Regions from separate parts of the Cellulosimicrobium sp. EB106-03-01-XG111 genome, predicted to be linked through region 1. Evidence: riboswitches for the same ligand, from Rfam matches in the RefSeq annotation. Region 1 holds a riboswitch; each other region holds the start of a gene.
The links. A riboswitch is a leader RNA that binds a small molecule or an ion and turns the genes downstream of it on or off. The one in region 1 is predicted to bind thiamine pyrophosphate.
Positions count from the first base shown of each region.

Region 2: it holds a riboswitch for thiamine pyrophosphate, as region 1 does, so the genes downstream of both, thiO (glycine oxidase ThiO) here and AC3WT4_RS11685 (TenA family protein) in region 1, are expected to answer to the same signal.
Region 3: it holds a riboswitch for thiamine pyrophosphate, as region 1 does, so the genes downstream of both, AC3WT4_RS01750 (thiamine ABC transporter substrate-binding protein) here and AC3WT4_RS11685 (TenA family protein) in region 1, are expected to answer to the same signal.

Region 1 is NZ_JBYTEQ010000013.1:34,083-44,309, forward strand. It holds gene AC3WT4_RS11660 (Ig-like domain-containing protein) at 1-5,125, shown strand, start outside; gene AC3WT4_RS11665 (ClpP family protease) at 5,212-5,877, shown strand; gene AC3WT4_RS11670 (ATP-dependent Clp protease proteolytic subunit) at 5,877-6,482, shown strand; gene AC3WT4_RS11675 (DUF6882 domain-containing protein) at 6,514-7,464, opposite strand; gene AC3WT4_RS11680 (helix-turn-helix domain-containing protein) at 7,536-8,018, opposite strand; gene AC3WT4_RS11685 (TenA family protein) at 8,133-8,885, opposite strand; TPP riboswitch at 8,876-9,004, opposite strand; gene AC3WT4_RS11690 (VOC family protein) at 9,091-10,017, shown strand; gene AC3WT4_RS11695 (VOC family protein) at 10,102-10,227, shown strand, end outside.
Region 2 is NZ_JBYTEQ010000007.1:204,720-214,946, forward strand. It holds gene thiS (sulfur carrier protein ThiS) at 8-241, opposite strand; gene thiO (glycine oxidase ThiO) at 247-1,539, opposite strand; TPP riboswitch at 1,529-1,631, opposite strand; gene thiE (thiamine phosphate synthase) at 1,676-2,389, shown strand; gene guaA (glutamine-hydrolyzing GMP synthase) at 2,432-4,045, shown strand; gene AC3WT4_RS09195 (glycosyltransferase family 4 protein) at 4,050-5,210, opposite strand; gene AC3WT4_RS09200 (hypothetical protein) at 5,436-6,242, shown strand; gene AC3WT4_RS09205 (hypothetical protein) at 6,390-6,992, opposite strand; gene AC3WT4_RS09210 (PspC domain-containing protein) at 6,992-8,770, opposite strand; gene AC3WT4_RS09215 (PspC domain-containing protein) at 8,907-10,227, shown strand, end outside.
Region 3 is NZ_JBYTEQ010000001.1:395,483-405,709, reverse strand. It holds gene AC3WT4_RS01790 (SpoIIE family protein phosphatase) at 1-496, shown strand, start outside; gene AC3WT4_RS01785 (dihydrofolate reductase family protein) at 454-1,074, opposite strand; gene AC3WT4_RS01780 (DUF6069 family protein) at 1,284-1,835, opposite strand; gene AC3WT4_RS01775 (sensor histidine kinase) at 2,061-3,332, shown strand; gene AC3WT4_RS01770 (response regulator) at 3,422-4,054, shown strand; gene AC3WT4_RS01765 (DUF4235 domain-containing protein) at 4,058-4,378, opposite strand; gene AC3WT4_RS01760 (ABC transporter ATP-binding protein) at 4,471-5,565, opposite strand; gene AC3WT4_RS01755 (ABC transporter permease) at 5,565-7,235, opposite strand; gene AC3WT4_RS01750 (thiamine ABC transporter substrate-binding protein) at 7,348-8,439, opposite strand; TPP riboswitch at 8,522-8,626, opposite strand; gene AC3WT4_RS01745 (ABC transporter ATP-binding protein) at 8,936-9,706, shown strand; gene AC3WT4_RS01740 (ABC transporter permease) at 9,703-10,227, shown strand, end outside.

The DNA of each region.
Region 1 (10,227 bases):
CGAGCGGCTCGAAGGCCTGGACCCCCAGACCCGCCTGGAGTACCGGGTGAACCGGCAGGTGATCGTGCTGAACGACCTGTCGGCGGGGACGCTGTGGATGGCGGCGGACGAGTACCAGAAGGTCGACGACTGGGACGTGCAGATGCCGGAGGAGGCCGAGGGTGAGGAGGCCGACGCGGAGCTGACGAACCCGGAGCAGGTGGACCAGTTCATCGCGGACCGGTCCCAGCCGAACCGGCCGCCGCAGCCGAAGGACGACACGTTCGGGGTGCGTCCGGGGCGGACGACGATCCTGCCGGTGCTGGGCAACGACGTGGACCCGGACGGGGACGTGATGACGGCGTCGCTGGCCGGGGACTCGCCGTCGAACGCGACGGTGCAGGCCATCATGGGTGGCGCCGCGCTGCAGGCCGTCGTGCCCGAGGACGCCGAGGGCACCGGGTCCTTCCGGTACTCCGTGGCCGACGGCCGCGGCGGCGTCGCCGAGGCGGGCGTCACCCTCAAGGTGTCCCCCTGGGGCGAGAACGCTCCCCCCGAGCAGACCGGTGACCCGGTCCTGCGCGTCGCCCAGGGCGGCGTCGCGTCGATCAAGGTGCTGCCCTTCTTCAAGGACCCGGACGGCGACGACCTCTACCTCGCCTCGGCGGCCGCGACGGTCGCGGGCGACGACGTGCGCTCGCGTCCCGACGGCACCGTCGAGGTGCGCGACGGCGGCGGCTCGACCGGCCGCAAGATCGTGACCCTGCTCGTCTCCGACGGCGAGCTGTCCTTCGAGGGCAAGCTGCTCGTGGACGTGGTGCCCGGTCCGCAGCCGCCGGTCGCGGTGAGCGACCACGTGGTCGTGCCAGCGGGGCAGCCGGTGACGGTGGAGCCGTTGCGCAACGACACCGACCCGAACGGGGACGAGCTGCGGCTGGCGTCGGTGTCGGAGTCCGCCCCGGCGCAGATCACGCCGAACTACGACGCGGGCACGTTCACGTTCCTCTCGATGGAGCCGCGCTCGTACGACCTGACGTACCAGGTGACCGACGGCCCGAACGCGACCACGGGCCTGGTGCGGGTCGACGTCCTGCCGCCGTCGGCGGCCGAGGGCGCCCCGATCGTCGTCACCGACACCGCGCTCCTCCCGGCGGGAGGGTCCACGCTCGTGGACGTGCTGGCGAACGACACCGACCCCGCGGGCGGCGTGCTCGTCGTGCAGTCCGTGCGCGTGCCCGCCGACGCCGGGGTGTCGGTCGCGATCCTCGCCCACCAGATGCTGCGGGTGACCGAGATCCGGCGCCTCGACGCGCCGGTGACGGTGGAGTACACCGCCTCCAACGGCACCGAGACCGCGACCGGCCAGGTGCGGGTCGTGCCGGTGCCGGCGCCGACGCGGCTGCAGCCGCCGAACGCGGTGGCGGACGAGGTAACGGTGCACGCGGGGGACGTGGTGACGGTCCCGGTGCTGAAGAACGACACGCACCCGGACGGGTTGGAGCTGTTCCTGCAGCCCGAGCTGGAGCAGGACGTGGACCCGGCGCTGGGCGAGGCGTTCGTCTCGGAGGACACGCTGCGGTTCAAGGCGGGCCCCGAGGCCGGCACGGCGTACGCGATCTACCGGGTGCGCGACGCGAACGGGCAGGAGGACTCGGCCCAGGTCACGATCCGGATCCGCGACGGTGAGGACAACGCGCCGCCGCAGCCGCGCGAGATCGAGGCCCGGGTGCTGTCCGGGTCCAGCGTGCGCATCGCCGTCCCCCTGGACGGCATCGACCCCGACGGCGACTCCGTCCAGGTCACCGGCATCGCGACGCCCGCGGGCAAGGGCACCGCGAGGGTCGTGGACGGGATGATCGAGTACGCCGCGTCGAAGAACGCGACCGGGGCGGACACGTTCACCTACTCCGTGCTCGACGCCCGCGGCGCCACCGCCACGGGCACGGTCCACGTCGGCATCGCCCGCCCCGCGGAGACCAACCAGGCCCCCGTCGCCGTGGACGACGAGGTGACGGTGCGCCCCGGGCGCACGGTCTCGGTCGCGGCGCTGGCCAACGACACCGACCCCGACGGGGACCAGGTCGGTCTGGTCCCGGGCGGGATCGAGGACACCCACGACCTGGACGCCGAGGTCGTGGCCGACCGGATCGTGCTGACCTCGCCCGACCAGGACGGCTCCTACACGTTCTACTACCAGATCCAGGACACCTACGGCGCCCGCGCGACCGGCGCGGTCACCGTGAACGTCTCGGCGAACGCGCCCCTGCTGCCCCCGGTCGCGCGCGACGACACCGTGCCCGTGGAGGACATCCTGGGCAAGACCGAGGTCACCGTCCCCGTCCTGGACAACGACGAGGACCCCGACGGCGCCGCGAGCGAGCTCACCGTGACCACCGACGCGACCACCGCGAGCGTCACCCCCGACGGCGAGCTCACCGTCACCCTCACCGAGGGCCGCCAGGTCATCACCTACACCGCGATCGACATCGACGGCCTGACCGCCAAGGCCTTCGTCAAGGTCCCCGGCCTCACCGACCAGGCCCCGACCCTCCGTCCCGGCATCACGCCCCTGGAGGTCGTGAGCGGCGAGCCGCTGCCCATCGACATCACGGACTACGTCCTGGTCGTCGAGGGCAAGACGCCCCGGCTCACCACGGAGGACAAGGTCACCGCGCTCGAGGGCACGCGCGAGGTCCTCTCGACCACGGAGATCACCTACACGTCAGCGGCGGACTACGTGGGTCCCGCCGCCGTGACCTTCGAGGTCACCGACGGCTCCGGCCCCGACGACCCCGACGGCCACACCGCGCTGCTCACGCTGCCGATCAGCGTCGTGCCGCCGGAGAACCTGCCGCCGGAGCTGTCGACCCCGACGCTCGACGTCGCGGCGGGCGAGGAGGCCTCGATCGACCTCGCGCGCTTCGCGACCGACCCCGACGGCGACCCCCTGACGTTCAAGGCCACCGGCCAGGCCCAGGGCGTGACCGTGACCATCGAGGGCACCTCCACCCTGCGGGCCCAGGCGACCCCGGACGTGCCCAAGGGCTCGGTCGTGCAGGTCCCGATCACCGTCACCGACGGCGAGCACCCCCCGGTCGAGGGCACCGCGACCCTGACCGTCGTGGCCTCGACCCGGCCCCTGGCCCGCGCCAACCCCGACACCGTCGACGACGCCCACCAGGGCAAGGCGACCACCGTGCCCGTGCTGGCCAACGACTCCAACCCCTTCCCCGACACACCGCTGGAGATCGTCGGCGCGAGCGTCGAGACGGGCAGCGGCGACGTGTCGTACAGCGGCGGCGACGTCGTCGTGACGCCCGCCGACTCGTTCGTGGGCGTCATGGTGGTCGTCTACCGGATCCAGGACGCGACGAAGGACCCCGACCGCATGGTCGAGGGCCGCGTGCAGCTCAAGGTCCTGGGCAAGCCCGAGGCGCCCGCGACCCCGCAGGTCGTGGAGGTCCGCTCCAAGACGGTCGTGCTCACCTGGGACCCGCCGAACAACAACGGCGCCGACATCACCGGCTACACCGTGCGCTCCCAGAACGGCTACACCAAGGAGTGCGGCACCACCACCTGCACCCTGGACGGCCTGACCAACAACGTCGAGTACACCTTCACGGTCTACGCGACCAACGCCGTCGGCGACGGACCCGCCTCCCCGGCCTCCGCCGTCGCCCGACCGGACGAGAAGCCCGACCCGCCCGCCGCACCCACCCTCGAGTTCGGCGACAAGTCGCTCACGGTCACCTGGACCAACAAGACGTACACCGACCGCTCGCCGATCGAGACGGTCGACCTCGAGATCTCCCCCGCGCCGAAGGGCGGCGCCGTTCAGGTCACGGCGCTCTCGGGCACCCAGTACGTGTGGAACGGGCTCGAGAACGGCACCGCGTACAGCGTCCGCGTCCGGGCGAACAACCTCGCCCCCGACCCCTCGGACTGGGGCGAGTACTCGGCCGAGGAGATCCCGGCGGGCCTGCCGGACGTCCCGGAGACGCCGAGCGCGGTCCGCGCCGCGGACTCGCCGCTCAACGGCGGCTCGATCGACGTGTCGTGGAAGCCTCCGTTCGAGAACGGCGACGCGATCAGCGGGTACACCCTGCAGCGCTACAAGAACGGGGCCCGCGACGGCGCCGCGCTCAGCCTCACGGGGACGAGCCACAAGGCGACGGGTCTCGACAACGAGTCGTCGTACACGTTCACGGTGACGGCCGCGAACAAGGCGGGCCGGACGGCGGAGAGCGCGGCGTCCGCTGCGGTGGTCCCCTACGGGCGCCCCGAGGCTCCGCCCCGGCCGAACGTGCAGAACGTGGGCGGCGGCGGGCAGGACAGCGGCATCCCGCGCGTGTCCTGGGGCGCCGCCGACGCGAACGGCAGCCCCATCACGGGGTACACCGTCACCGCGTCGCCCGGGGGCGCGAAGAAGGACGTCACCGGCACGTCCGTCGACTTCACCGGCCTCCCCGCCGGGAACTACACGTTCACCGTCACCGCGACGAACAAGGGCGGCACGTCCACGTCGAGCCCGGCGTCCGGGTCCATCAGCGCGTACGGCAAGCCCAGCGAACCGGGCGTGTCCGTGTCCCGACTGAGCGCGACCTCGGGTCGCTTCTCGATCTCCGCGCCCTCGTCGAACGGCGGCAACGGCGTCTCGCGCTACAACTGGCAGATCGAGGGCGGGTCCAGCGGCTCGGGGCAGACGGTCGACGTCGGGAGCGACTACGACCAGACGTTCCGCCTCCGGGCGCAGGCGTGCAACGCCGCCGGCTGCGGGGCGTGGAGCGGCTGGGCGACGCACCGCACCGACCCGCGCCCGGTCCCGCCGACCATCTGGGTGACGCGTGGGCCGGGGAAGGCCACCGGCTCGTGGGGCGACTGCCAGAACACCAGCGTCTGCACGGTCTTCCGCGTCAACGCGAACGCGACGTTCCCCTCCGGCACCTACACCTTCGCGTGCTACTACGACGGGAACCGCATCGGCAGCTTCACGTGGACCGAGCACCTCAGCGCGGGCGGCTACGTCGACCTCGGGTGCATCCTGGGCAACCCGTACGGGACCCAGCGCACGGCCAAGGCCTACGTGACGATCAGCCCTGCACCGAGCGGCATCGTGGTCGAGCACCGGGACTGGCCCATCAGATAGCCCGGCGACGGCCGATCTGCCGTCGGCGAATGAGCCGACGGCAGATCGGCCTCCTCACGGGACCCGGCACGGCGCAGGGTGGTCGCATGACCACGCACCTGACCGGCCGACCCGCCGTCGGCGACCACCACCCGACCTCGCGCGCGGAGGCCGCCGCCCCGGCGGCCTCGTCGTTCGACGACCAGCTCACGACGCGTCTCCTCCACCAGCGCATCGTCGTCCTCGGCACGGCCGTGGACGACGCCGTCGCGAACCGCCTGTGCGCCCAGCTCCTCCTGCTCTCGGCGGAGGACCCGCGCGCGGACGTCGCGCTCTACGTCAACTCCCCCGGCGGCTCGGTGAGCGCCGGGCTCGCCATCTACGACACGATGCGGCTCATCCCCAACGACGTGTCGACCGTGGCGATGGGCTTCGCCGCGAGCATGGGCCAGTTCCTCCTGTGCGCGGGGACGCCGGGCAAGCGGTTCGCGCTGCCGCACGCGCGGATCATGATGCACCAGCCGTCGGCCGGGATCGGGGGCACCGCCGTCGACATCGCGATCCAGGCGGAGAACCTCGTGTACACCAAGGGGCTCATGCACCGGCTGCTCGCGGAGAGCACCGGGCAGTCCGTCGAGACCATCGCCGACGACTCCGACCGCGACCGCTGGTTCACCGCGCAGCAGGCGCTCGAGTACGGCATGGTCGACCGGATCGTCGAGAGCGTCGACGACGTCCGCCCCGCCCGCGCGGCCCGGAAGGTGGGGCTGTGATGGCGAGCTACACGATCCCGACCGTGGTCGAGCGCACGTCGCTGGGCGAGCGCGCGTTCGACGTCTTCTCCCGCCTGCTGTCGGAGCGCATCGTCGTCCTCGGCACGGAGATCGACGACGGCGTCGCGAACGTCGTCATGGCGCAGCTCCTGCACCTGGAGTCGGACGCCCCGGACCAGGAGATCGGGCTGTACATCAACTCCCCGGGCGGTTCGGCGACGGCGCTCATGGCGATCTACGACACGATGCAGTTCGTCCGGTGCGACGTCTCGACCATCTGCATGGGCCAGGCGGCCTCGGCCGCGGCCGTCCTGCTCGCGGCAGGGACGCCGGGCAAGCGGTTCGTGCTGGAGCACTCGCGCGTCCTGCTGCACCAGCCGTCGGGCGGCGGGGAGGGCACGATCTCGGACCTGTCGATCCAGGCCGAGGAGATCCTCCGGATCCGGTCCGAGACGGAGGAGGTGCTGGCGCGGCACACGGGCCAGACCGTCGAGCGCCTGCGTGCCGACACGGACCGCGACCTCGTGCTCACCGCGCGCCAGGCCGTGGAGTACGGCGTCGCGGACGCCGTCGTCACCTCGCGCAAGCTCGCCGCGGCGGCGTGACGCCCGCCCGCGGAGGCGACCCCGTGCGTCGTCAGCCGCGTCGCCGGAACCACGACCGGCGGCGCGGCTCGGGAGCCGTCTCCACGGGCGGCGGCTCGGGCGCGGCCGGTTCCGGCGCCGCGGGCTCGGGCTCGGGCACGGGCACGGGCACGGCCGGATCGTCCGCCGGCGGCTCCGAGACGGTGGGCCCGGGCGCCGTCGGTGCCGAGACCGCAGGGTCTGTCGCGGCGGGATCCGGCACCACGGGCTCCGCCGCTGCGGCCTCGGGCGCGGTGGGCCGTCGGGACGACGCGGAGATGCCCGCGATCCGGCCACGCCCGTCGAACCGCACGGTCACGGTGCCGTCGGGCACGTCGAGCACGACGGCGCCGGTCCCGTCCTCGACGGACGGCAGGCCGCGCGCGCTCGCGTAGGACGCGACGGCGCGCCGGTGATCGACGACCGTGACGGACAGCAGCCCCTCGCTCAGCGTGCGCACGACGCGCGGCACGGTCGGCGCGGGCAGGGCGAGGTCGGCGTCGTCCAGGAGGAACCACGCGCGCGTGCCGCCGCCGACGGGCGCGCTGTAGTGGGTGAACGACCCGGTCACGGCCTTGGCCGCGAGCGCGAGCCGGTGGGCGAGGTCCTCGGCGAGGGGGAGCTCCGGCTCGGCGGCCTCGCGCAGCCCGGTCCGCCGCGCGCTCTCGGCGGCGGTGAGCACGCGGTCGGGGAAGCCGTTGACGTTCTGCCACGCCCACATCCACGTGCCCGGACCGGGCGCGGCCGTACCGAGGAACTGGAGGCGGCACGTCGCGGTCCCGCCGTCGGGCGCGGTGAAGGTGAAGACGCCCGTGGTCATGTCGGCGGCCCAGGCGTCGTCGCCATGGAGGTCCGACAGGTGGAGCTGGTGCTCGTGGGAGAGGAACGCGGCGTCGTCGACGAGGTCCTGGAGGGCCGGGGCGTCCTGGGCTGCCGTGCCGTGCGCGGTCTGCGGCTCCGTCATGGACCGACGGTAGCGGCGCGCACGGTGCCCGGCCTCCGCACGACACGCGGTGCGGTGCGGTGGGACCCCGCTCAGGCCGCGAGGAGCAGGACGTCGCCGGCGCGCGCGGTCGGACGGCCCAGGGTCTCGGCGACGGGGAGGTCGCGCACGGGCTCGCCCACCGGCGCGACGTGCCGCGGCGCGGAGAGGGCACCCCGCTCCCGCGCGGAGGACAGCACGCGGACGGGTGCGAGCGGCCGCAGCTCCTCGCCCGTGCGGGCGACGAGGTCGACGAGCCGCAGGCCGAGGGCGCCGCAGACGGCGGCGAGGACCTCGGACGACGCCTCCTTGCGCCCGCGCTCCACCTCGGACAGGTAGGCGGTGGAGACGCGCGCGGCGACCGCGACGTCGACGAGCGTGCGCCCCTGCGCGAGCCGCGCCCGCCGCAGGATCCCACCGATGACGTGGCGCAGGAGGGGTTCCGCCCGCCCGCCCGCCCGGGAGCGGGGGCGCGGCGTCACCACGTCCGGCACCGCGTCCCGCACCCCGTCCGGCACCGCGCTCGTCGCGTCCATGCGATCACGCTACCCGCGGCCCACCCGGGTGCCGAGGCACCCGGGTGGGGATCTGCTGCTGGCGTAAGGCCGGGCGCACGGCGCGGCGGCCGGCCGCGCGCCCGGCCGGGCGGGTCACCAGCGCTCGAGCGACCAGGCCATCTGCCAGAAGCGGATCTCGTGGCGGCAGCTCAGCTCGAACGCGCGCTCCATGCGCGCGCGCTCCGCCTCGCCCGCGTCCGCGGCGAGCGCGTCGAGGCGCGCGCGCAGGTCCGTGAGGACGTCCTCGGTGCGCTCGGCCGCGTAGAACTGCCACCAGCCCGCGAGCGGGTGGTCGTCGGCGAGGGCGCCGGGCGTCGTCTCGCGCTCGCCGAGCCAGAAGCGCCGCGCGGACCAGATGTAGGTCCACGGGCACGGCAGCAGCGCGGCGAGCAGCACGCCGAGCGAGTCGCGGCCGGCCGCCGTCATGTGGTCGACGTAGGCCTGCGCGCTCGGCGCGAGGCGGTGCGTCTGCGCCTCCTCGTACGTCAGGCCGAGGAAGTCGCACATGGCGTGGTGCGCGTGCGACTCGTCGTCGAGGAGGAAGCCGGCCTTGTCGTGGAAGTAGGCCGCCCACGACCGGTCGGGCGCGAGGGCCATGCCGAGGCCGTAGCAGCGCAGGTAGGCCGTGAGGTACTGGTGGTCCTGGCCCACGTAGTGGCGCACCGCGGCGGGCTCGACGGAGCCGTCGCGCAGCCCGGCCAGGAAGGGGTGGTCGTAGAACGTCTCGAAGAGGTCCGCGTACCGGCGGGCGAGGTCGGCGGTGAAGCCGGTCTCCTCCTGCCGGACGAGCGCGGTCGGGTCGTCCGCGAGGACAGGGTTCAGGGTGATGGCAGCAGGCGTCGTCATGCCCACGTTCCTCCGCTCGTGCTAGCGAGATCAGGTTCGACGGGTCCGGGCGGCCGTACCGCTCGTCTCAGTCCCTCGGCCCGGGCCGTGGCCCGGGCGGGACGCCCCGCGTGGTTCGCGCCGACCCTAGCAAGGACGGCGCCGGTGCGGGAGCCCTCGCCGCGGTGTGGGAATATAGTTGTAGCGACAACAAGTTGGAGGAGACATGACCACGAGCACCCCGGGCGCGCCGACCGACCGCCTCCTGTCCCCGTCCACGAGCATGGACGCCGTCACGCTGCGCGTGGGCGACCTCGAGCTCATGACCTCGTACTACACGGGGGCGTTCGCGCTCGCCCCGCTCGAGGAGCGGTCGCGCGGCGCCGAGGTGCACCGCGTGCTGGGCCGCGGGCGCACGCCCATGCTGCGCCTCGTCCACACCCCCGGGCTCCCGCCCGTCGACCCGCGCCAGGCCGGCCTCTTCCACACGGCCTTCCTGTTCGACGACGGCCCGAGCCTCGCCGCGACCGTCTACCGCGCCGCGCAGGACCGCCGCGGCACGTTCGTCGGGTCGAGCGACCACCTCGTCAGCGAGGCGTTCTACTTCACCGACCCCGAGGGCAACGGCGTCGAGCTCTACACCGACCGCCCCCGCGAGACGTGGGTGCGCGAGCACGGCCAGATCCTCATGACGACGACGTTCCTCGACCCGAACGACTACCTGCGCACGCACCTCGACCAGGAGACGTTCGACGCCGGGCCCTCGCTCGCGGGCCGCGTCGGCCACGTGCACCTCCAGGTCGGCGACGTCGCGACCGCCCACGCCTTCTACGTCGACGCCGTCGGCTTCGAGGCGACGCTCACCGGGTACAGCGGGGCGCTCTTCGCGTCCGCCGGCGGGTACCACCACCACGTCGCGATGAACGTGTGGAACAGCGCGGGTGCCGGGCCCCGCGCCGCGAGCCTCGGGCTCGGCGACGTCGCCGTCACGGTGCCGGGCCGCGAGGACCTCGACGCGCTCGTCGCACGGCTCCGCGCGCGCGGGCTGGAGCACGCGGACGACGGCCGCTCCGTCGTCGTGCACGACCCGTGGGGCACGCGCGTGACGCTGTCCGTGCCGGGCACGACGACCGAGGAGCTGCTCGCGCGCTGAGGCCCGCCGGCCCGGGCACGGAGAGCGCGCCCGGGACGCGAGGCGCACGATGGGAGGACCCGCCGAGCGCACCGAGGAGCGACCGTGTTCCGCAGCCTCTTCCCCGTCCTCACCGTGGCCGATCTCGACCGGTCGCTGGGCTTCTACCGCGACCTGCTGCGCGGGACGGTCGAGTACGCCTTCCCCGACGACGGTCCGCCCGTCTACGTG
Region 2 (10,227 bases), on a different contig from region 1:
GTCCTCCTCAGCCGCCCTGGACGGCGGTGACGATCTCGATGCGATCCCCGGGGGCGACGACGGTCGTCGCCCAGGCGCCGCGCGGCACGACGGCGTCCCCGACGGCGACCGCGACGCCCTGCGGCGTGCCGTCGGCGACGTAGGCGGGGACGAGCGCGGCGACGAGCCGCTCCAGGTCGACGTCGCCGTCGAGCGGGTACGGCTCGCCGTTGACGAGCGCGGAGGATGCGGGTGCGGTCACGGGTCTCACCTCGGTGTCGTGGCGGTGCGGACGAAGCGGTCGGTGCGGGCGGTCGCGAGGGCGGTCGCGACGTCGTCCCCGGGGGCGGTCCCGCCCGGCTCGGTCGAGCCGGGCTCGGGGAGGCCGCCGAGCCCGAAGACGACGGCGTCGGCCGTGAGCGGGGCGAGCAGGATGCCGTTGCGGCCGTGGCCCGTCGCGAGGTGCAGCCCCGGGACGTCCGTGGGCCCGACGAGCGGGAGGTTGTCCGGGGTCGCCGGGCGGGCCCGCGGCGTCACCTCGACCAGCGCGGCCTCGTCGATCCCCGGCAGGAGGGCACGCGCGTCCCGCAGGAGCGCGAAGACGCCGCCGGCGGTGGCGCGGCGGTCGTCGGGGTTCTCCTCGGTGGTCGCCCCGACGACGACCTCCCGGTGCCCGGCGCGCGGCCCCTCCGGCTCGGCGTCGCGCGGCACGACGTACACCGGCCGGCCCTGTACGAGCCCGCGCACGACGTGCTCCAGCGCGAGGTCCGGGCCCGCGTCGAGCCGCAGCGTCTGTCCCTTCACCGGGCGGGTGGGCACGACGACGCCCGGCACGCCCACCAGCAGGGCGCCCGACTGCCAGCCCGCCGCGACGACGACCGCACCCGCGCGGTGGAGCCGGCCCGCGTCGTCGTGCACGCCGACGACGCGCCCGGCCGGGTCGAGCGCGAGCCGGGTCGCGGCCGCGCGGACGACGCGCGCCCCCGTGGCCGAGCCCGCGCCTGGGGCGTCGCGTCGGCCGAGCGCCGCGAGCAGCGCGGCGTGCGTCGCCCGCGGGTCGACCGCGTGGTCCGCGGGCGCCCACGCGGCCCCGGCGACGCGCGGCCCGAGGTAGGGCTCGCGGCGGCGCGCGTCGGCGACGGTGAGCTCCTGCGACGCGAGACCGTGCACCGCGTGCAGGGCGAGGACGCGACGGAGCAGCGCGAGGTCGTCCGCGTCGTAGGCGAGGGTGAGCGTCCCGGCGGTCCGTAGCCCGACGTCCGCCCCCGTCGCCGCGTGCAGGTCCGCGGCGAACGCGGGCCACGCCGCGGCGGCCGCGAGGTGGAGCCGCAGGGCGGCCTCCTCCCCGAAGTCGGCCTCGGTCACCGGTGCGAGCATCCCCGCGGCGGCGTGGGTCGCGCCCGCGCCCGGCGCCGGGTCGAGCACCGTGACGGTCATGCCCGCGCTCGCCGCACGCCACGCGACGGCGAGGCCGACGATCCCGCCCCCGACGACGACGACGTCGCGTGCCTCGCCGGGCACGGCGGAGCCACCCGCGGACGGGCGGACGGACAGGCTCATGTGCGCTCCCTTCGCTGGCATGACCCAGATCAGGTTCGACGGTCGGCGGCGACGCCCTCTCAGCCCCGTGCGGGGCTCCCGTGCTGTCGGCCACAGTACCTCCTGCGGCGGACGCGCCGGGGCTAGGCTCCCGCGGGTGAGCTCCGAGACCTCCACCACCCCGGCCGCCCTCGCCCCGTCGGCGGCGGACGCCGCACGCGCCCGGCTCGCCGACGCCCGCCTGTACCTCTGCACGGACGCGCGCGAGGAGCGCGGCGACCTCGAGGACTTCCTGCGGGCGGCGCTCGCGGGCGGGGTGGACGTCGTGCAGCTGCGCGACAAGACGCTCGACGTCGCGCGCGAGCTCGAGCTCCAGGAGGTCGTCGCGCGGGTCGCGACGGAGCACGGCGCGCTGTGGGCCGTGAACGACCGGGCGGACGTGGCGTCGGTCACGGGCACACCGGTCGTGCACATGGGTCAGCGCGACCTGCCGGTGCCGGCGGTCCGGGCGCTGCTGGGCGCGGGGCCCGTGCTCGGCCGGTCCACGCACTCGGCCGCGCAGGCGGCCGCGGCGGAGGCCGACCCGGCGGTGGACTACTTCTGCGTGGGCCCGTTGTGGGCGACCCCGACGAAGCCGGGACGGGCCGCCGTCGGCCTCGACCTGCTGCGGGACGTCGCGGCGACCCGGCCCGCGACGCCCTGGTTCGCGATCGGCGGCATCGACGCGGACCGGCTCGACGCGGTCCTCGACGCGGGCGCGACCCGGATCGTGGTGGTGCGCGCGATCACCGGGGCGAGCGACCCGGAGGCCGCCGCCCGCGCCCTGCGCGAGCGGGTCCTGGAGCGCGCCGTCGCGCGCGCCGACGCCTGAGACGCGGGACGAGCCTCGCCGCACGGCGACTATCCTGGACGGGTGACGTCACCCGCCACCGCTCCCGACACCCCCACCACCGCCGAGGTGGCCTCGACCCCGCGGCCCGTGCTCGTCGTCGACTTCGGCGCCCAGTACGCGCAGCTCATCGCGCGCCGCGTGCGCGAGGCCAACGTCTACTCCGAGATCGTGCCGCACACGTTCACGGTCGAGCAGATGCTCGCCAAGGACCCGGCCGCGATCATCCTCTCGGGCGGTCCCTCGTCCGTGTACGCGACGGGTGCCCCGTTCGTCGACCCGGCGCTGTTCGAGGCCGGCGTGCCCGTCATGGGCATCTGCTACGGCTTCCAGGCCATGGCGAAGGCGCTCGGCGGCGAGGTCGCCCAGACGGGCCTGCGCGAGTACGGCGGCACCGAGGTCGAGGTGTGCGCCGCGGGCGTGCTGCTCGACGGCACGCCGCAGAACCAGACCACGTGGATGAGCCACGGCGACGCCGTGCACCGCGCGCCCGAGGGCTTCGAGGTCCTCGCGACGTCGTCCGGCTCGCCGGTCGCCGCGTTCGAGGACCGCGAGCGTCGCCTCTACGGCGTGCAGTGGCACCCCGAGGTCAAGCACTCCGCGCACGGCCAGACCGTGCTGGAGCACTTCCTGTACGACGGCGCGGGCCTCGCCCCCGACTGGACGCCCGGCAACGTCATCGCGGACCAGGTCGCGGCGATCCGCGCCCAGGTGGGCGACGCGCGCGTCATCTGCGCGCTCTCGGGCGGCGTGGACTCCGCCGTCGCCGCGGCGCTCGTGCAGCGCGCGGTGGGCGACCAGCTCACGTGCGTGCACGTCGACCACGGGCTGATGCGCGCGGGCGAGGTCGAGCAGATCGAGCGCGACTTCGTCGCGGCGACGGGCGTCAACCTCGTGATCCGCGACGAGAAGGAGCGGTTCCTCACCGCGCTCGCCGGGCACAGCGACCCGGAGACGAAGCGCAAGATCATCGGCCGCGAGTTCATCCGCGTGTTCGAGGACGCGGCGCGCCAGATCGTCGAGGACGCGGGCGAGGACGGCGCCGAGGTGAAGTTCCTCGTGCAGGGCACCCTCTACCCGGACGTCGTCGAGTCCGGCGGTGGCGAGGGCGCGGCGAACATCAAGAGCCACCACAACGTCGGCGGCCTGCCCGACGACCTCCAGTTCTCGCTCGTCGAGCCGCTGCGCACGCTGTTCAAGGACGAGGTCCGCGCGGTCGGCCGCGAGCTCGGCGTGCCCGAGGAGATCGTCGCGCGGCAGCCGTTCCCGGGCCCGGGGCTGGGTATCCGCATCGTCGGCGAGGTCACGGCGGACCGCCTCGAGACGCTGCGCGCCGCCGACGCGATCGCGCGCGAGGAGCTCACGAAGGCCGGCCTCGACCAGGAGATCTGGCAGTGCCCGGTCGTGCTGCTCGCCGACGTCCGCTCGGTCGGCGTCCAGGGTGACGGCCGCACCTACGGCCACCCGATCGTGCTGCGCCCCGTCTCGTCCGAGGACGCGATGACGGCCGACTGGACGCGCCTGCCCTACGACGTGCTGTCCGTCATCTCGACGCGCATCACCAACGAGGTCTCCGAGGTCAACCGCGTCGTGCTCGATGTGACGAGCAAGCCCCCGGGCACCATCGAGTGGGAGTGACCCCCTAGCGGGACGGGCGGGCCCGACGATCCACGGTGATCGTCGCGGCCCGTTCGTATGCCCGCTCCACGTCGGCGAGCACGCGGGGCCAGCCGGCCGACGACGGCACGTCCCGGTTGTGGGCGATGATCCGGTCGAGCAGGCCGTCCTCGGTCGCGAGCCGCACGAGCGCGTCCGCGAGGCCGGGGTCGTCGTCCGCGACGAGCGCGTCGACGCCGTCGGCGAGGCGCTCCGCGACGCCCGACTGCGAGCGGGTGAGGACCGCCAGCCCGGCGGCCTGGCCCTCGAGCGCGGCGATGCCGAACGCCTCCTCGACGGCGGGCGCGGCGAACACGTCGGCGCGCGCGTAGAGCCGCTGGAGGCCCGTCGCGTCGAGGCGCCCCGGGAGCGACACGACCGACCCCAGCCCGTGCTCCGCGACGAAGCGCCGCGCGTCGGGCAGCTCGGGGCCGTCCCCGGCGAGCGTCACGTGGAGCGCCCCCTCGGGGAGGCGCGCGACGGCGTCGCGCACGACCTCCAGGAACGGCAGCACGCGCTTGCGCGGGGCGAACCGCGTCGCGGCCACGACGTGGACGGCCGCGCCCTCCATGCGGTCGGCACGCTCGGTGCGGGGGACGCGCCACGCGTCGAGGTCGAGGCCGTTGTGCAGCACCACGACCTCGCCCCGGTCGCCGACGATGCGGCGCAGGGGAGCGGCGGTCAGCTCGCTCACGGCCGACCACAGCACGGGCCAGCGGGACCAGCGGACCACGCGGTCGAGCCCGGCGAAGGCGCGCTCCGCGCCGCCCCACACGCTGTGCACGGTGAGGACCGCGGGCAGCCCGGCGCGCACGACCGTGCGCAGCGACGCCTGCGTGGAGGGCGTCAGCACGCCCATGTGCAGGTGCACGACGTCGGGCCGCTCGTCGCGCACGATCCGCGCCACGTGGTGCGGCGCGCGCGGGTGCACGGGGTAGCCGCCCGGGACGCGCGCGGCGAGCCGGTGCACCGTGACGTCGCCGTCCCGCTCGGTCGACACGCCGTGGGCGCCGGGGCGCGCGGGCGTCGTGCAGACGACCGCGACGTCGTGACCGGCGGCCGCCTGCTGCTGCGCGAGCCGCGCGACCTGGGTCTCGATGCCGCCGAGCAGCGGCAGGTAGCAGTCGGTCAGGTGGGTGATGCGCACGGACGGCATCCTCCCATCCCGAACTCGGCGGGCCGTGCGGTCGCCGCCGCGCCTGCCCTGACGTGCGCGCCCGCCCTGAGGTGCGCGTTCGCCGCGCGGTGGGCGTCTCCCGTCGCTACCGTGGGCCCCGTATGGGTGGTTCGACCGTCACGTGACCGGCCCGCACCCGCGGGCCGCCTCGCGCGGGCGGTTGCAGGTGGGTCCTGACGAAGGGGAGAACGCGCCATGTCGAGCACCGTCACCGTCACACCGACGAAGGGGGCACGGGGCATCGGCCTCGTGTCGATCATCGCGGGCATCATCCTTCTCCTCGCGGGCATCGGCACATGGATCGTCGTGTCGAACCAGCTCTCCGCCGAGGAGATCACCGTCTCGGACGACGCGTCGTTCCTCGCGGGGCGCCACGTCAACGGGCCGCTCACCGCGTACGCGCAGGCGGAGGTCATCAACAAGCACGCGCTCGAGGCGAGCGACGGCAAGACCTACGCCGAGCTCGACCAGGACGACCCGACGCGCCAGACCGTCATGACGGCCTCGTTCCTGCGCGCGTCGCTGTTCACCTCCGTCGTGGCGTTCGGGGTGTGCGCCCTCGTCATCGGGCTGGGCATCCTGTTCATCCTCGTCGGCATCGCGCTGCGGCGGCTCGCGGGCGGGCCGAGCGTCGCCGTCGAGACCCCGGGCGGCTACTCGTCGTCGGGCGACCTGTCGGACTCCGGCCGGCACGCCGCGCCTGCGCACGCGTCACCGGGGCACGTCGAGCCGTCGCCGACGGCGCCTCCCGTGCGTCCCGAGCCGACGTCCCCCGGCCGCCCGTCCGCGCTCTCGACCCCCGGCGCCGAGGCCCGCGCGGCCGCACCCGGCACGACCGCGACGCCCGTCGAGCCGACCGGTGCCGCCGGCACGGGCACGCCGAGCGCGCCGGGCTCCTCACCCGCGGCCTCGCCCGACACCCCGACGACGACCACCGGGCCGACCACGCCCGAGCACCGGGCCGACGGCCCGACGCGGCGGGGCGACGAGCCGACCCCCTGACCGTCCCGGCCGCCCGTCCGGGCGCCGAGGACCCGCTCCCACCGGGTCGCACCGGGGAGAGCGTGCGGGGCGGCGTCGCTCGGGCACACCGAGGGCCGTGGCACGACGTGCCACGGCCCTCGGCGTGCCCGGAGGTCCCGGTGCGGCTCAGCCCCGACGGCGTCGTGCGCCGGAGACGATCGACCCGACGACGAGCGTGACACCCGCCGCGGCGAGCACGACGATCGTCGCGAGCCCGAGGTCGACGCGGGCGCCGAGCGCGGCCGCCAGCACCACGACGGCGAAGGCGACGATGACGAAGCCCCACACGATCGTGGCGACGCGCGGGCCGCGCCGCGGGAGCGGGCCGGGGTCCGCGATCCCGCCGAGACCGGTCTGCCCCGCCGCGGACGACGGGCCGGCGCCCGACGTCGTCGGGGGCGCGCCGTGGGACGCCGCCCCGAGGGGCGGCGCACCGACGGGCGGTGTACCGGCAGACGGGGCGTCCCCGGACCGCTTGTCGACCGACGGTCCGTCGACCGACAGCGGGTCGACCGACGGCGCGGTGGGCAGCGGCGTGGTGGCCCCGACGTCGGCGAGCGGCGTCGCGGCCGGGAGCGGCGTCGTCGTGCGGCTGTCGGCCGCGGACGACACGGCCGGGAGCGGGACCGTCGGGCCCGCCGCGGACGCCGGGTGCTCCGTGCGGGCGGGCTCGAACAGCTCGTCCCCGAGCGGCCGCGTCTCGTCGTCGCGGCGGTTCTCGTCGTTCATCAGTCCTCCTCGATCGTGACCTGGCCGGCGCCGACCTCGACCTGCAGCACGAGCAGCGGGTCGTCGCCCGCCTGGACCTCGTCGTTGTCGAACGTCACCGGTTGCGTGCTGACCCCGCCGATCTCCTGGCGGTCGCCGTCGACGTGCCAGCGCGCGTTGCCCGCGAGCACCTGCACCTCGGCGCGGACAGGGACGCCGTCCGGCACGACGACCGTCGCGTCGCCCGCGCCGAGCCGGACGGGGACCTCGACGGGCGAGCCGGCGGTCGCGTCGGAGAGGTCCAGGTCGGACAGGTCGATGCGCGGGTCGCCGAACGACACGCCGAACCCCTGCTCGGCGACGTCGGGGTCGGTGATGCGGTGCGTGCCGTCGGTGACGGTCCGCACGGAGTCGTCGACGAACACGGTGAACGGGGTCGTGCGCCACGCCGAGGCGGGGAGCGCGACGACGAGCAGGACCACCGCGAGCCAGCCGAGGCCGCCGCTCGTCCGCCCGCGCAGGCCGCTCACGACGATCGCGAGCCCGGCGAGGATCCCGCTGAGGCCGGCCCACGTGAGGAACACGGGCCAGGGCAGCTCGCCCTGGCGGTCGATCACCAGGAGCAGCGCCCCGAGCAGGAGGCTCAGCCCGACGACGACGCCGGTCGTCGTGGCACCCGGGCCGCGCGGTCGCGGGGGCTTCGGCGGGCGCGGGGCGCGCGGGGGCTGCGGCGGGCGCGGCGGCTGCGGTCCGCGGCCCTGGGCGGCGGCCCCGTGGTGCCCGAGCGGCGACGTGACGCCCGGCGTGTACGGGGCCCCCGGCGTGTACGGAGCACCGTGCGTGGACGGGGGGAGGGGGGCGGTCGTGCCGTGGGCGGCGGCCGCGTACGGGCTCGCCTCCGCCGACCAGACCGCGTCGTCCTGCGTCCCGACCGGCGCGCCGCCCGCGGGCGTCCCGCCGGGGGCGCCGGGCGTCGTCGGGCCGCCCGGGTACGCCGGGCCGGGGCTGCCCCACGGGGCGTCCGAGGGAGCACCGCTCGTGGGGGTGCCGGGGGGCGCCGTCGGGCCGTGACCCGGGGCGTACGGGCCCTGCGCCGGACCGGCGCCGCCCGGACCGTAGCCCGGGCCGCCCTGCCACGGCGGAGCCTGCGGCGGGGTGCCCTGGCCGCCGCGGGGGCCGCGCTGCGTGAGCGCCGAGACCGCGACGACCGCCACGGTGACGAAGGCCGCGACCCAGAACAGGCCGGTCAGCCAGCCCAGGTGGAGCGCGTCCCACCACGACCACCAGCCGCCGCCCCACGAGAAGCCGACGACGACGAACGCCGCCGCGCCGAGCAGCGCGACGTCGACGTTGCCGCGGAAGGCCTCCTGGAGGTGGATGCGACCGTCGCGGCGCTCGGGCAGCAGGGCCCACGCCGCGCCATACAGGACGAGCCCGGCGCCGGAGAGGAAGAACGTCACGAACAGCAGGCCGCGCACGACGAGCGGGTCGATCCCGAAGCGCTCCGCGACACCGGACGCGACGCCGCCGATCCAGCGGTCGTCCGACCGGTAGATGCCGACACGGCGGACCGCGTCGAAGAAGCCGTCGGTGCCGCTCGGCCGCCGGGGCGCCTCGCCCGGCGCCGTGCCCGGTGCGCCCGGGGGCGGACCGGCGGGGCCGGCCCAGCCCGGTCCGTCGCCGTGGTCGGGGCCGCTCGGTCCCGGAGGGACCGTGCCCGGCTGCGCGCCGGGCGTCTCGGTGTCGCCGCCGGAGCTCCCGGGCTGGGCGCCGGGTCCGGGGAGGTCGGGAGTGCTCATGACCACCATGCTGGTGCGCGGGGCGCGCCGCCGGTATCGGGTGCCACCCTGACCCGACCCTGAACCGTCCGGGGCGCGACCCTGGTTTCCCCGCCCGGGGACGCTCGGGGCGCCCGCGCCGTGTGACGATCGGGGGGTGACGACAGCAGCCCGGCCCGGTGCCCGACCGCGCGACCTGCCGCTGCGCCGTCCCGAGCGCGGCCGGTGGGTCGGTGGCGTGTGCGCGGGCCTCGCGGCGCACCTCGGCGTCGGCGTGGGGGTCGTGCGCCTCGTCATGGCGCTCCTCGCGCTCGCAGGCGGCGCGGGCGTCGCGCTGTACGTGTTCTGGTGGCTCACCGTGCCGCCGGGCGACCCGCAGGCCGCGCGCGACGAGCAGCGCCCCGCCTCCCTGTCCCGGCTCGCGCCGCGTCTCCAGGGGAGCGTGCGGCGCCTGCCCGTGCGCGACGTCGCGATCGGCGTCGTCCTGCTGGGCGGCGCCGCGCTGCTCGTGGCGCTGCGCACGGGCGTCGACGTCGAGGTCTCCTGGGTCATCCCGGTCCTCATCGCGCTCGCGGGCGCGGCGCTCGCGTGGAGCCAGCTCGACGCCGTCGAGCGGGGCCGGCTGCTCACCCGGGCGGGCGGACGCACGCCCGCCGGGGTCCTGCGCATCGCGGGCGGCGTCGTGCTCGTGCTCGTCGGCATCGTGCTGCTCGTCGGCCAGGACGCGCGGCCCACCCAGGTCGTCCGGGCCGCCGTGGCCGCGGTCGCGGTGCTCGCGGGCGTCGCGATCGTCCTCGCCCCGTGGTGGCTGCGGCTGATGCGCGAGCTCGGCGACGAGCGGGCCGCCCGGGCGCGCGAGGCCGAGCGGGCCGACATCGCCGCGCACCTGCACGACTCCGTGCTCCAGACGCTCGCGCTCATCCGCGCCCGCTCCTCCGACGCCGACACGGTCGCGCGCCTCGCCCGCGCCCAGGAGCGCGAGCTGCGCGAGTGGCTGTACGACGACCGCCCGTCGCCGGGCACGTCGCTCGCCGCGGAGCTGCGCGGGCTCGTCGCGGAGGTCGAGGACGGGCGCGTGGGCCGGCGCGCGGAACCCATCGGCGCGGCGCCCGGCACGCCCGATCCCGGGCCGGTCGTCGTGGACGTCGTCGTCGTGGGGGACTGCACCCCGACGCAGGAGACGGCGGCGCTGCTCCAGGCGACGCGCGAGGCGCTCGTCAACGCCGTCGCGCACGGCGGGCCGCCGTACTCCGTCTACCTCGAGGTGAGCGACGCCGCGGTCGAGGTGTTCGTCCGCGACCGCGGCGAGGGCTTCGACATGGACGACGTCGCCCCCGACCGGTTCGGGGTGCGCGAGTCGATCCTCGGGCGCGTGCAGCGCCGCGGGGGCAAGGCCGAGATCATCAGCCGGCCGGGGTGGGGCACCGAGGTACGGTTGCGCGTGCCGCAGGCCGCGCCGCAAGCCGCGCCGAAGGAGG
Region 3 (10,227 bases), on a different contig from region 1:
CCTGCGCGAGGGGCACGACGCCGCGTCGGCGCTGGACCTGCTCAACGCGGCGCTGCGCGAGGACCACCCCGAGTTCGCGACCGTGTGCGTGTGCGTGCTCGACCCCCGGACCGGCGCCCTGGAGCTGACCGACGCCGGCCACCTGCCCGCGCTCCTCGTGCGTGCCGACGGCACGGTCGACCGCGCCAAAGCGGGCTCGCGCCTGCTCGGCGTGCCGAGCCCGCGCGCGCGTCCCGCGCACCACGACGTGCTCGCCCCCGGCGACCTCCTCGTGCTCGTGACCGACGGTCTCGTCGAGCGCCGCGGGGCGTCCCTCGTGGACGCGCTGGACCGGCTCGCCGAGGTCGCCGGGCGGAGCGCCGGCGCGAGCCCGGCGCTCCTGTGCGAGCGCGTCGTCGCGGCGTTCGACGACCCGGGCCGCGAGGACGACGTCGCGGTGGTCGCCGTCGCGCGTCACGCGTCGCCGGACGGCACCTTGTCCTTGACGTCGTCGTAGCCGACGTCCCCGGGGATCTCGCCCGGGGCGTAGACGAGCCGCACGACGCCGGTGGGGAACGTCTCCGAGCGCAGGAGCGTCAGCGGGTAGACGGGCTCGCCCTCGTCGAACAGCCGCTCGCCCGTGCGCGCCGCGACGGGGTGGACGAGGAGGCGCAGCTCGTCGAGCAGCCCGGCCGCGAGGAGCTGGCGGACCACCGAGATCGACCCGGCGACGAGCACCTTGCCGACGCCCGGCTCCTCCTTGAGGGCACGGACCGCGTCGACGAGGTCGCCGTCGACCCGCTCGACGTGCCGCCACCCGAGGTCCTGGTCGCCGCGCGTCGCGACGATCTTGCGCAGGTTCCCGAGCCGCGCGGCGAACTCCGCGTCCTCGCCCCCGGCGGTCTCCCGCTCGGGCCACGCGCCGGCGAAGCTGTCGTACGTGACGCGCCCGAGCAGGAGCGCATCGACGTCCCGGTAGTCCTCGTCCACCGCCGCGGCCATGTGGTCGTCGAAGTAGGGGAAGTGCCACGCCGGATCGATCTCGGCGACGCCGTCGAGCGAGAGGAACAGGGTGGACACGAGCGTCGCGGTCATGGTGGGCCTTCCGGTCGGGAGGATCGACGAGAAACAGACCGTAGCCGGAGCGGAATCTCATCGTCCCCGGCCGAACACACCCCCAATCCTCCGTCGAACACGGGGTCAGCGACCAGATCCGGCGGACAACGGTCGCCGACCCCGTGTTCGGCGGGGGTGGGGGGTGGGGGGTTGGGGGGGTGGGGGGGTAGGGGGGTGGGGTGTGGGGTTCAGCGGCGGAGGGCCAGGGTCAGGGTCGCGCCCACCGTCAGGTGCTCGACGACGAGCAGGGCCACCGCGCCGGGCGTCACCGCCCCGAGCGGGCCGAGCAGGGAGACGAGCAGCACGACGCCGCACGTCACGAGCCAGGCCCGCCGGCCGCCCGAGCGCAGGCGGCCGAGCAGCGCACGCACGCCCCACCCCACGTACCCGACGACGAGCGTCACGACGACCGCCGCCACGACGCCGACCGTCTGCGTCCCGCTCGAGGTGAGCACCACGGGGTCGACGCCGAGCGCCGTCCCGGTGAGCAGCACGACGGCGGCGAGCACCGCCGCGACGGGCGGGACGAGCCAGCGCGGGACGCGCCGGGCCGCCCCGACCTCAGGGTCGCGGCGACGAGCGCCAGCCCCGACCTCGGGCCGGTGGACCCGTGCCGCAGGGCCGCGCCCGCCGTCGGGCGCCGACGTGCGGGGACGGCGCGGGACGTGCGGGGTGCCGTCCGGCGTGGCGTCCGAGGTGCCGTTCGAGGTGCCGTCCGAGGTGCTCCGCGTCGTGGACATGACGTTCCTCCTTCGTCGCGCGGCGCGGTGCCGCGGCTCTCGCGCGGCCGGGGCCGCGGTCGGCGGGTGCCGACGCCCCCACGCTCGCGGCCGGAGGCGCCGTCCTGCACCGGCCGGAGGGCGGCGGCCGGACCGACCGGCGTCGGCTCCCGACCCTCCTGCCGGACGGCGACCCCCGACCTTGGTCGGTGGTCCGCCGCCCGCGGGCCGCCTAGCGTCCGGAGCATGACCACCACCGACTGCCCTCCCCTCGCCGGGCGCCCCGTCCTCGCGACGGCCGCCGCGCGCCGCGACGGCACGCGCCCCCTCGTCCCGGGGTGGGTGGTCGCGCTCGCCTGGCTCGCCGTCGCGGTGCTCACCGCGCTCGCGACCGCCGGGATCGTCGCGCAGGACGACGCCGGCGCGGCACCGTGGCTCGACGTCGCCGTCGCGGTCCTCGCCCTGGCGGCGCTCCCCCTGCTGTGGTCGCGGACCCCCCGCGACGCCCCGGTGATCGGCGCGCTGGTCCTCGCCTCGCTCGCGGCGTACTCGGGCGCCGCGACCCCCGCCTCGACCGTCGCGACCCTGCAGGTCGCCCGCTGGTACCCGCTGCGCACCGCGCTCCCGGTCGCGGTGGCCGGGTTCCTCGGCCACGCCGTGCAGGCGCTGTGGCGGCCGCAGGCGCTGCCGCTCGGCTGGTGGCTCCTGTGCGACCTCGCCGTGCACGCCGCCCTGCTCGGCTGGGGCCAGTACGCGCAGGCGCGCGCCCAGCTGCTCTGGTCGCTGCGGGACCGTGCGCGGCGCGCCGAGCACGAGCAGGAGCGCCGCGTCGCCGAGGCGCGCGTCGCGGAGCGCACCCGGATCGCGCGCGAGATGCACGACACGCTCGCGCACCGCCTCTCGCTCCTCGCCGCCACGGCCGGCGCGCTCGAGTACCGGCCGGACGCCGACCCGGAGCGGCTCGCCCGCGCCGCGGGCCTCGTCCGCGCCGGGGTGAGCTCCGCGCTCGACGACCTGCGCGACGTCGTGCGGGTGCTGCGCACGGAACCCGGGCCCGGCGGGACCGACGCGCTGTCGCCGCAGCCGACGCTCGACGACGTCGAGCGGCTCGTCGTGGAGGCGCGCGACGCGGGCGGCGTGGTGACCTACGAGCGGACCGGGTCCGCCGACGTCCCGCCGACGGTCGCGGTCGCGGCGTTCCGCGTCGCGCAGGAGGGGCTGACGAACGCCCGGCGGCACGCGCCGGGCGGCCCGGTGACACTCCGCGTCGTCGCCCGGGCGGGCGAGGTCCGGGTCACGGTGTCCGACGCCGGCCCGCGCCGCGTCCCCGTCGGCGCGGGCGGTGCGGGGGCAGGGGGCGCCGCGGGCGGTGCCGACGCAGCGAGCGGCTCGGGCGCCGGCTCCGGCACCGGCCTGGTCGGCCTGCGCGAGCGCGTCGACCTGCTCGGCGGGACCCTCGACGCGGGCGCCCACGGCGCGGGGTTCGTGCTCGACGTGCGGCTACCGTGGGACGCGTGACGGAGCAGGGTGGGCGCGGGGACGCCCCGCGCGGGAGCGGCCACCACGACGCCGGGGCGGTCCCCCGGGACACCGCGCGCACCCGCCTGGTGATCGTCGACGACGACGCGCTGGTCCGCGCCGGGCTGCGCCTCATGCTCGACGGCGCGCACGGCATCGAGGTCGTCGGCGAGGCCGCCGACGGCGCGGAGGTGGCGACCGTGCTCGACGCGCACCCGACCGACGTCGTGCTCATGGACCTGCGGATGCCGCGCGTCGACGGGATCGAGGCCACGCGGCGCGTGCGGTCACGGCCGGACGCACCGGCCGTCGTCGTGCTCACGACGTTCGACACGGACGAGGAGGTCGTCGGCGCCCTGCACGCCGGGGCGTCCGGCTACCTGCTCAAGGACATGCCGCCGGAGCGGATCGTCGCCGCCGTGCGCGCTGCCGCGACGGGTGAGCCCGTGCTGTCGCCGGAGATCGCGCGGCGTCTCATGACGTCGGTCGCCGACGCGGGCGGCCAGCGCGAGCGGGCCCGGGCCGCGCTCGACGCGCTCACCGGGCGCGAGCGCGACGTCGCGGTCGAGCTCGGCCGCGGCGCGACGAACGCGGACATCGCCGCGCGCCTGTTCCTCAGCGTCCCGACGGTCAAGGCCCACGTGTCGAACGTGCTGCTCAAGCTCGGGCTGGAGAACCGCACGCAGGTCGCGCTGCTCGTCCACGCCGCGGGCCTCGACTGACCGTCAGTCGCCCGGCCACTCCCCCGTCCAGCGCTCGAACGCGCGCGCCCCGCCGCGGTCGATGAGCGCCTTCACGACCGCGTAGACCGCGCCCTGCAGGAGCGCGGCGAGCACGATCTCCTTGAGCGGGTACTCCGACTGCAGGGGTGTCGGGGCGTCCTTGCGGTGGCCGGGCGAGACCCGCTTGTAGATCTGCTTGAACACCTGCCCGGCGACGAGCCCGCCCACGACGGAGCTGACGATGCCGACGGGGCGGTACAGGATCTTCGCGGACTTGCTGCCGTTCTTCTCCGGGGGGTGGTCACCGGTCGTCACGTCGTCCATCCCCCGACGCTAGGTCGGCTGCGGCGCTCTCGCTCGTCGCACGGCCCGGGCGGCCCGCCGGGGGGCGCCAGGCCGGATGTCAGGCCGGGACGTCAGGCCGGGACGACGGCGCACCCCGCCGGGTCGACGACGACCCGCACCCGGTCGCCTGGCTCGACGACCGACGGGGCGCCTGCGAGCGCCACGAGCCGGGCGGGCGCACCGCCGTCGGCGCCGGGCAGGTCGACGTCGACGGTCACCTCGACCGCACCGCGGCGGAAGACGCTCCCGACCACCGTCGCGTCCCACGCGTCGTCCGACGCCGGCACGCCCTCGGTCGTGAGGCGCAGGCCGCGCGGGCCGACCGCGAGCAGGTTCGCGGGCCCGTGCGGGACGAACGCCTGGTAGCCGAGGAACTCCGCGACGCGGCGCGACGCGGGCGCGCGCCAGAGGTCCTCGGGCGGCGCGACCTGGAGGAGCCGGCCCGCGTCCATGACGGCGACGCGGTCGGCGACGGTGAACGCCTCGTCGTGGTCGTGGGTGACGAAGACGGCCGTCGTGCCGGTGGCGCGCAGGGCCTCACGCAGGTCGAGCGCGAGGCGCTCGCGCAGCCCGCGGTCGAGCGCGGAGAGCGGCTCGTCGAGCAGGAGCAGCCGGGGGCGCGGCGCGAGCGACCGCGCGAGCGCGACGCGCTGGCGCTCGCCCCCGCTGAGCGTCGCGACCGCGCGCCGCTCGTACCCGGCGAGCCCGACGACGTCGAGCAGCTCGGACACGCGCGCGTCGCGCTCGGCGCGCGACAGCCCCGCGATCCCGTACGCGACGTTGCCCGCGACGTCGCGGTGCGGGAAGAGCTGGCCCTCCTGGAACATGAGCCCGAACCCGCGACGGTGCACGGGGACGCCCGTGAGGTCGCGGCCGTCCCACGCCACGGCGCCCGCCGCGACCGGCTCGAGCCCGGCGACGGCGCGCAGCAGGCTCGACTTGCCGCACCCGCTCGGCCCGAGCAGGGCGAGCACCTCGCCGGGCGCGACGTCGAGCGTGACGCCCGCGACCGCCGTCGTGCCGGGGTCCGTGCTCGCTCCCCCGGCGCCGCGCCCGCCGTACCGCACGACGACGTCGCGCACCGCGAGCCCGGCGGCCTCCCCGGGGCCGGGGCGCGACGGCTCCGGCGCGCCGGTGCACGCGGGGGCGGGGTCGGTCTGCACCATCAGAACTCTCCTCCGGGTCGGTCGCCGCGCAACCGCTCGGCGAGCAGCATCACGGTCGCGGTGAGCAGCGCGAGCACGACGCTCGCCGCGAGCGCCATGCCGTAGTTCTCGGCGCCCGGGCGGCCGATGAGCCGGAAGATCACGACCGGCAGGGTCGCGCTGTCCGGGCGGGCGAGGAACGACGTCGCACCGAACTCCCCGAGCGAGACGGCGAACGCGAACCCGACCGCCAGCCCGAGCGACCGGGCGGCGATCGGGCCGTCGACCGTGCGGAAGACGCGCCCGGGCGCGGCGCCGAGGGTCGCGGCGGCCTCGCGCAGCCGCGGGTCGATGGCGCGCAGCGTCGGCAGGACCGTGCGCACGACGAGCGGCGTCGCGACGACCGCCTGCGCGATCGGCACGAGGAGCCCCGACGTGCGGAGGTCGACGTCGAGGCCGAGCGGCCGGTCGAGCGTGACGAGGAAGCCGAAGCCGACCGTCACCGCGGAGACCCCGAGCGGCAGCATGAACACCGAGTCGAGCACCGAGATCGCGCGCCGACCCCCGCGCGAGCGCGGGCGCCGGGACACGACGAGCGCCACGAGTCCGCCGATCACGACGGCCAGCACGGTCGCGAGCGCGGCGGTGCGCAGCGAGTTGCCCGCCGCCTCCCACACGGTGACGGACAGGGCGTTGCGCCCGCCCGTGGTGCCGAGGTTCGCGTAGTTGTCGAGGCCCCAGCCGCCGCCCGGGACGCGGAACGAGCGCACCACGAGCGTGCCGAGCGGGAGCCCGACGAGCACGACGACCACGGCCGCGGTGAGCGCGGCAGGCGCGAGGTCGCCCGTCGGACGGCCGTCGCGCCGCAGGCGCAGGGGGTGCGCGGACGACGCCGAGGACGACAGGTTCAGGGCCCGCTCGCGCCGGGCCCGCGTGCGGTTCGCGACCGTGAGCGCCGCCGCGACGACCACGAGCTGCACGACCGACAGCACCGCGGCGGTGCGCAGGTCGAGGAACTGGGTCGTCTGGATCCAGATCTCCGTCTCGATGGTCCCGTAGCGGATGCCGCCGAGCACGAGCACGACGCCGAACGCCGTCGCGCAGAAGAGGAAGACGATCGACGCGGCGCTCGTGATCGCGGGCGTCAGCGCCGGGAGCGTGACGGTGCGGAACGCGCGCCACGGCGTCGCGCCGAGGGCGCGCGCGGCCTGCTCGGCGCGCGGGTCGAGGTGCTCCCAGAGCCCGCCGACCGTGCGCACCACCACGGAGTAGTTGAAGAACACGAGCGCGACGACGATCGCCGCGAACGTCTCGTCGAGCCGCAGGAACCCGAGCGGGCCGCCCTGCACGAGCAGGGACCGGAACGCGACGCCGACGACGACGGTCGGCAGCACGAACGGGACCGTGACGAGCGCGCGCACGACCCGCCGTCCGGGGAACCGGCACCGGTACAGCACGTACGCGCCGGGCACGCCGAGCAGCAGCGACAGCGCCGTGCCGAGCACGGCCTGCCAGAGCGTGAGGCCGACGATCCGCCACGTGCGGGGCTCGGAGAAGACCTCCGCGAACCCCGAGAGGTCGAGGCCGCCGTCGTCCCCGACGAACCCGCGCGCCACGAGCGTGACGACCGGCCAGGCGAAGAACACCCCGAGGAACGCGAGCGGCACCGCCGCCGCCAGACCCCACAGCACCCCGCGCCCGACACCGCCCCGCCGGACCCCCCGACCCCTCACCACGGCTCTCCCTCGCGCGACCACGGCTCTCCCCCGCGAGGTAGAGCCGTGGTCGCTCGTGGACCGGGGGTCAGTCGACGACCGTCGCCGTCCATGCCTTGATCCACTCGTCGCGGTGCGCCGAGACGTCGGCGGGCGCGACCTCGAAGGGCTCGTCGGCGAGCGGCGCGAACTCGGCCCAGCCGTCGGGCAGCGCGACGGAGTCGTCGGCCGGGTACATGTACATCTGGTCGGCGACGTCGGCCTGGAACGTCTCGCTCACGAGGAAGTCGAGGAGCTGCTGCGCGCCCTCGGGGTTCTTCGCGTTCGCGAGCACGCCCGCGTACTCGACCTGGCGGAAGCACGTGTCGAGCAGCGCGCCCGTGGTCGACGCGGAGCCGTCCTCGGTGAGCGTGAACGCGGGCGACGTCGAGTACGACAGCACGAGCGGGCGCGGGCCTGCGCCCTCCGAGCCGGAGAAGTCCACGTAGTACGCGTCGGACCAGCCGTCGACGACCTTCACGCCGTTGGCGCGCAGGTCCGCCCAGTAGTCCTCCCAGCCGTCCTCGCCGAACGCCCCGACGGTCGCGAGGAGGAACGCGAGGCCCGGCGACGACGTCGCGGGGTTGGTCACGACGAGGAGGTCCCGGTACTCCGGCTTCGCCAGGTCCTCGAGCGTCACGGGCTCGGGGATGCCCGCGTCGGCGAACCACGCGTGGTCCACGTTGACGCACACGTCCCCGAGGTCGACGGCGGTGAGCTCGCCGCCGTCGCCGACCGCGTACGACGCCGCGGACTCCGAGACGCCCGCGGGCGTGTACGGCTCGAGGACGCCCTCGTCGACGGCGCGCGACGCGAAGGTGTTGTCGATCCCGAACACGACGTCGCCGAGCGGCGAGTCCTTCGTGAGGATCAGCTGGTTCACCAGCGCGCCGCCGTCGCCGGGCGCGACCTGCTCGACCGTGAGCCCGCTCTCCTCCTCGAACGCGGCGAGCACGTCGTCGCTCACCGCGAAGGAGTCGTGGGTCACCAGGGTGACGGTGCCCCCGCTGCCCGACGACGCGTCGTCGCCCCCGGCGCCGTCGCCACCCGAGCAGGCCGCGAGGGCGAGGAGCGCGAGCGTCGCGCCCACGCCGGTCGCGAGGGCCCGGCCGCGGCGGGCGACGGTGGTCGTGTGCTGCATGTGTCCTCCCTGGACGTTCAGGAGGGGTCCACCGGCCCGACGAGCCGCGCGCCGGGTGGGCGCGACGGACCGCGCGAGCAGGTGATCGAGATTCCCGACTTCCTCCACCGGTGCTAACCGGATCAGGTTCGAGGGTCTGCGGTGGTCCGCACTCTCAGCTCCTCCAGGAGCTCCCCTGTCGTTCACCGCGAGCCTACACCGGCCCCTCACCCGGAGAGTCCCCTGAGAGAACCCTGAGCACCGGAGACCGCGGACCAGGGACGGTTCGGGGCCCGTCCCCGATGCCGCGGGCACGCGCGCCGCGGGAGGGTCGGTACGGCCGCCGGGAGCCCCGGCGGCCACCACAGGACGACGCCGCCCGGCGAGCCACGACGCTCCCGCGCAGCGGCACGACGAGAGGACGGACGAGGACGTGACGACGACAGGCGCGGCACGGCGGAGCACCCCGCACGAGGGCCCGCCCGCTGAGGGCGCTGAGGGCGCTGCGCGACCCGCGATCGCGACCGCGCGCGGGCTGGTGAAGACGTACGGGCGCGGCGAGGCCGCGGTGCGTGCGCTCGACGGCGTGGACGTGGACGTCGAGAAGGGTCGGCTGACGGCGATCATGGGCCCGTCCGGGTCCGGGAAGTCCACGCTCCTGCACTGCCTCGCGGGGCTCGACTCCCCCACGGCTGGGACCGTCGTCGTCGACGGCGAGACCGTCTCCGCGATGAGCGAGCGCCGGCTGACGCGCCTGCGGCGCACGCGCCTGGGGTTCGTCTTCCAGTCGTTCAACCTCGTGCCGACGCTCACGGCGGAGGAGAACATCGTGCTGCCGCTCGCGATCGCCCGGCGCCCCGTCGACCGGGAGTGGTTCGACCGCGTGGTCGACGCCGTGGGCCTGCGCCCCCGGCTGGGGCACCGGCCCGCCGAGCTGTCGGGCGGGCAGCAGCAGCGGGTCGCGTGCGCGCGGGCGCTGGTGTCGCGGCCCGCGATCGTGCTCGCGGACGAGCCGACGGGGAACCTCGACTCGCGCGCCGCCGCGGAGGTCCTGGGCTTCCTGCGCGCGTCCGTGGACGACCTCGGCCAGTCCGTCGCGATGGTCACGCACGACCCGACCGCGGCGTCGTACGCCCACCGGGTGCTCTTCCTCGCGGACGGCCGCCTCGTGACCGAGCTCCACGACCCCACGCCCCAGGCGGTCCTCGACACGCTGGGCTCCCTCACGCCCGCCGCGCCGGCCCCGGCGCACGCCGCCCCGGCAGCGACGACGGCGGCTGCCCGATGATGGGCCGGATCGCGCTGCGCGGCGTGCGCGCGCACGGCGCGCAGCTCGTCCTCTCGGTCCTCGCCGTGACGATCGGCGTCGCGTTCGTGACCGGCACGTTCGCGCTGCGCGCGATGCTCGCGACCACGTTCGACGGCATCGTCGCCTCGTCGGTCCAGGCGGACGCATACGTGCGCGGCGCGTCGTCGGCCGGGGACGCGCTGATGTCGGCGTCGGCCCAGGTCGGCGGTGCGCGCAGCCTCGTCCCGGCGGACCTGGCGCGCGACCTCGGCGCGCGCGACGACGTCGCGCTCGCTCTCCCCGAGGTGAGCGGTCCCGCCGTGCTCGTGGGCGCGGACGGGACCGCGGTCCTCAGCAGCCAGGCGCCGAGCATCGCCGTCGCCTACGATCCCCGCGACCCGGGCCCCCAGGTGGTGGACGGCCGCGCGCCGCGCGACGGCGGCGAGGTCGCGCTCGAGTCGGCGACGCTCGCGGCGTCGGGCCTCGCGGTGGGCGGCACGACCGACGTCGTGCTCGGCGAC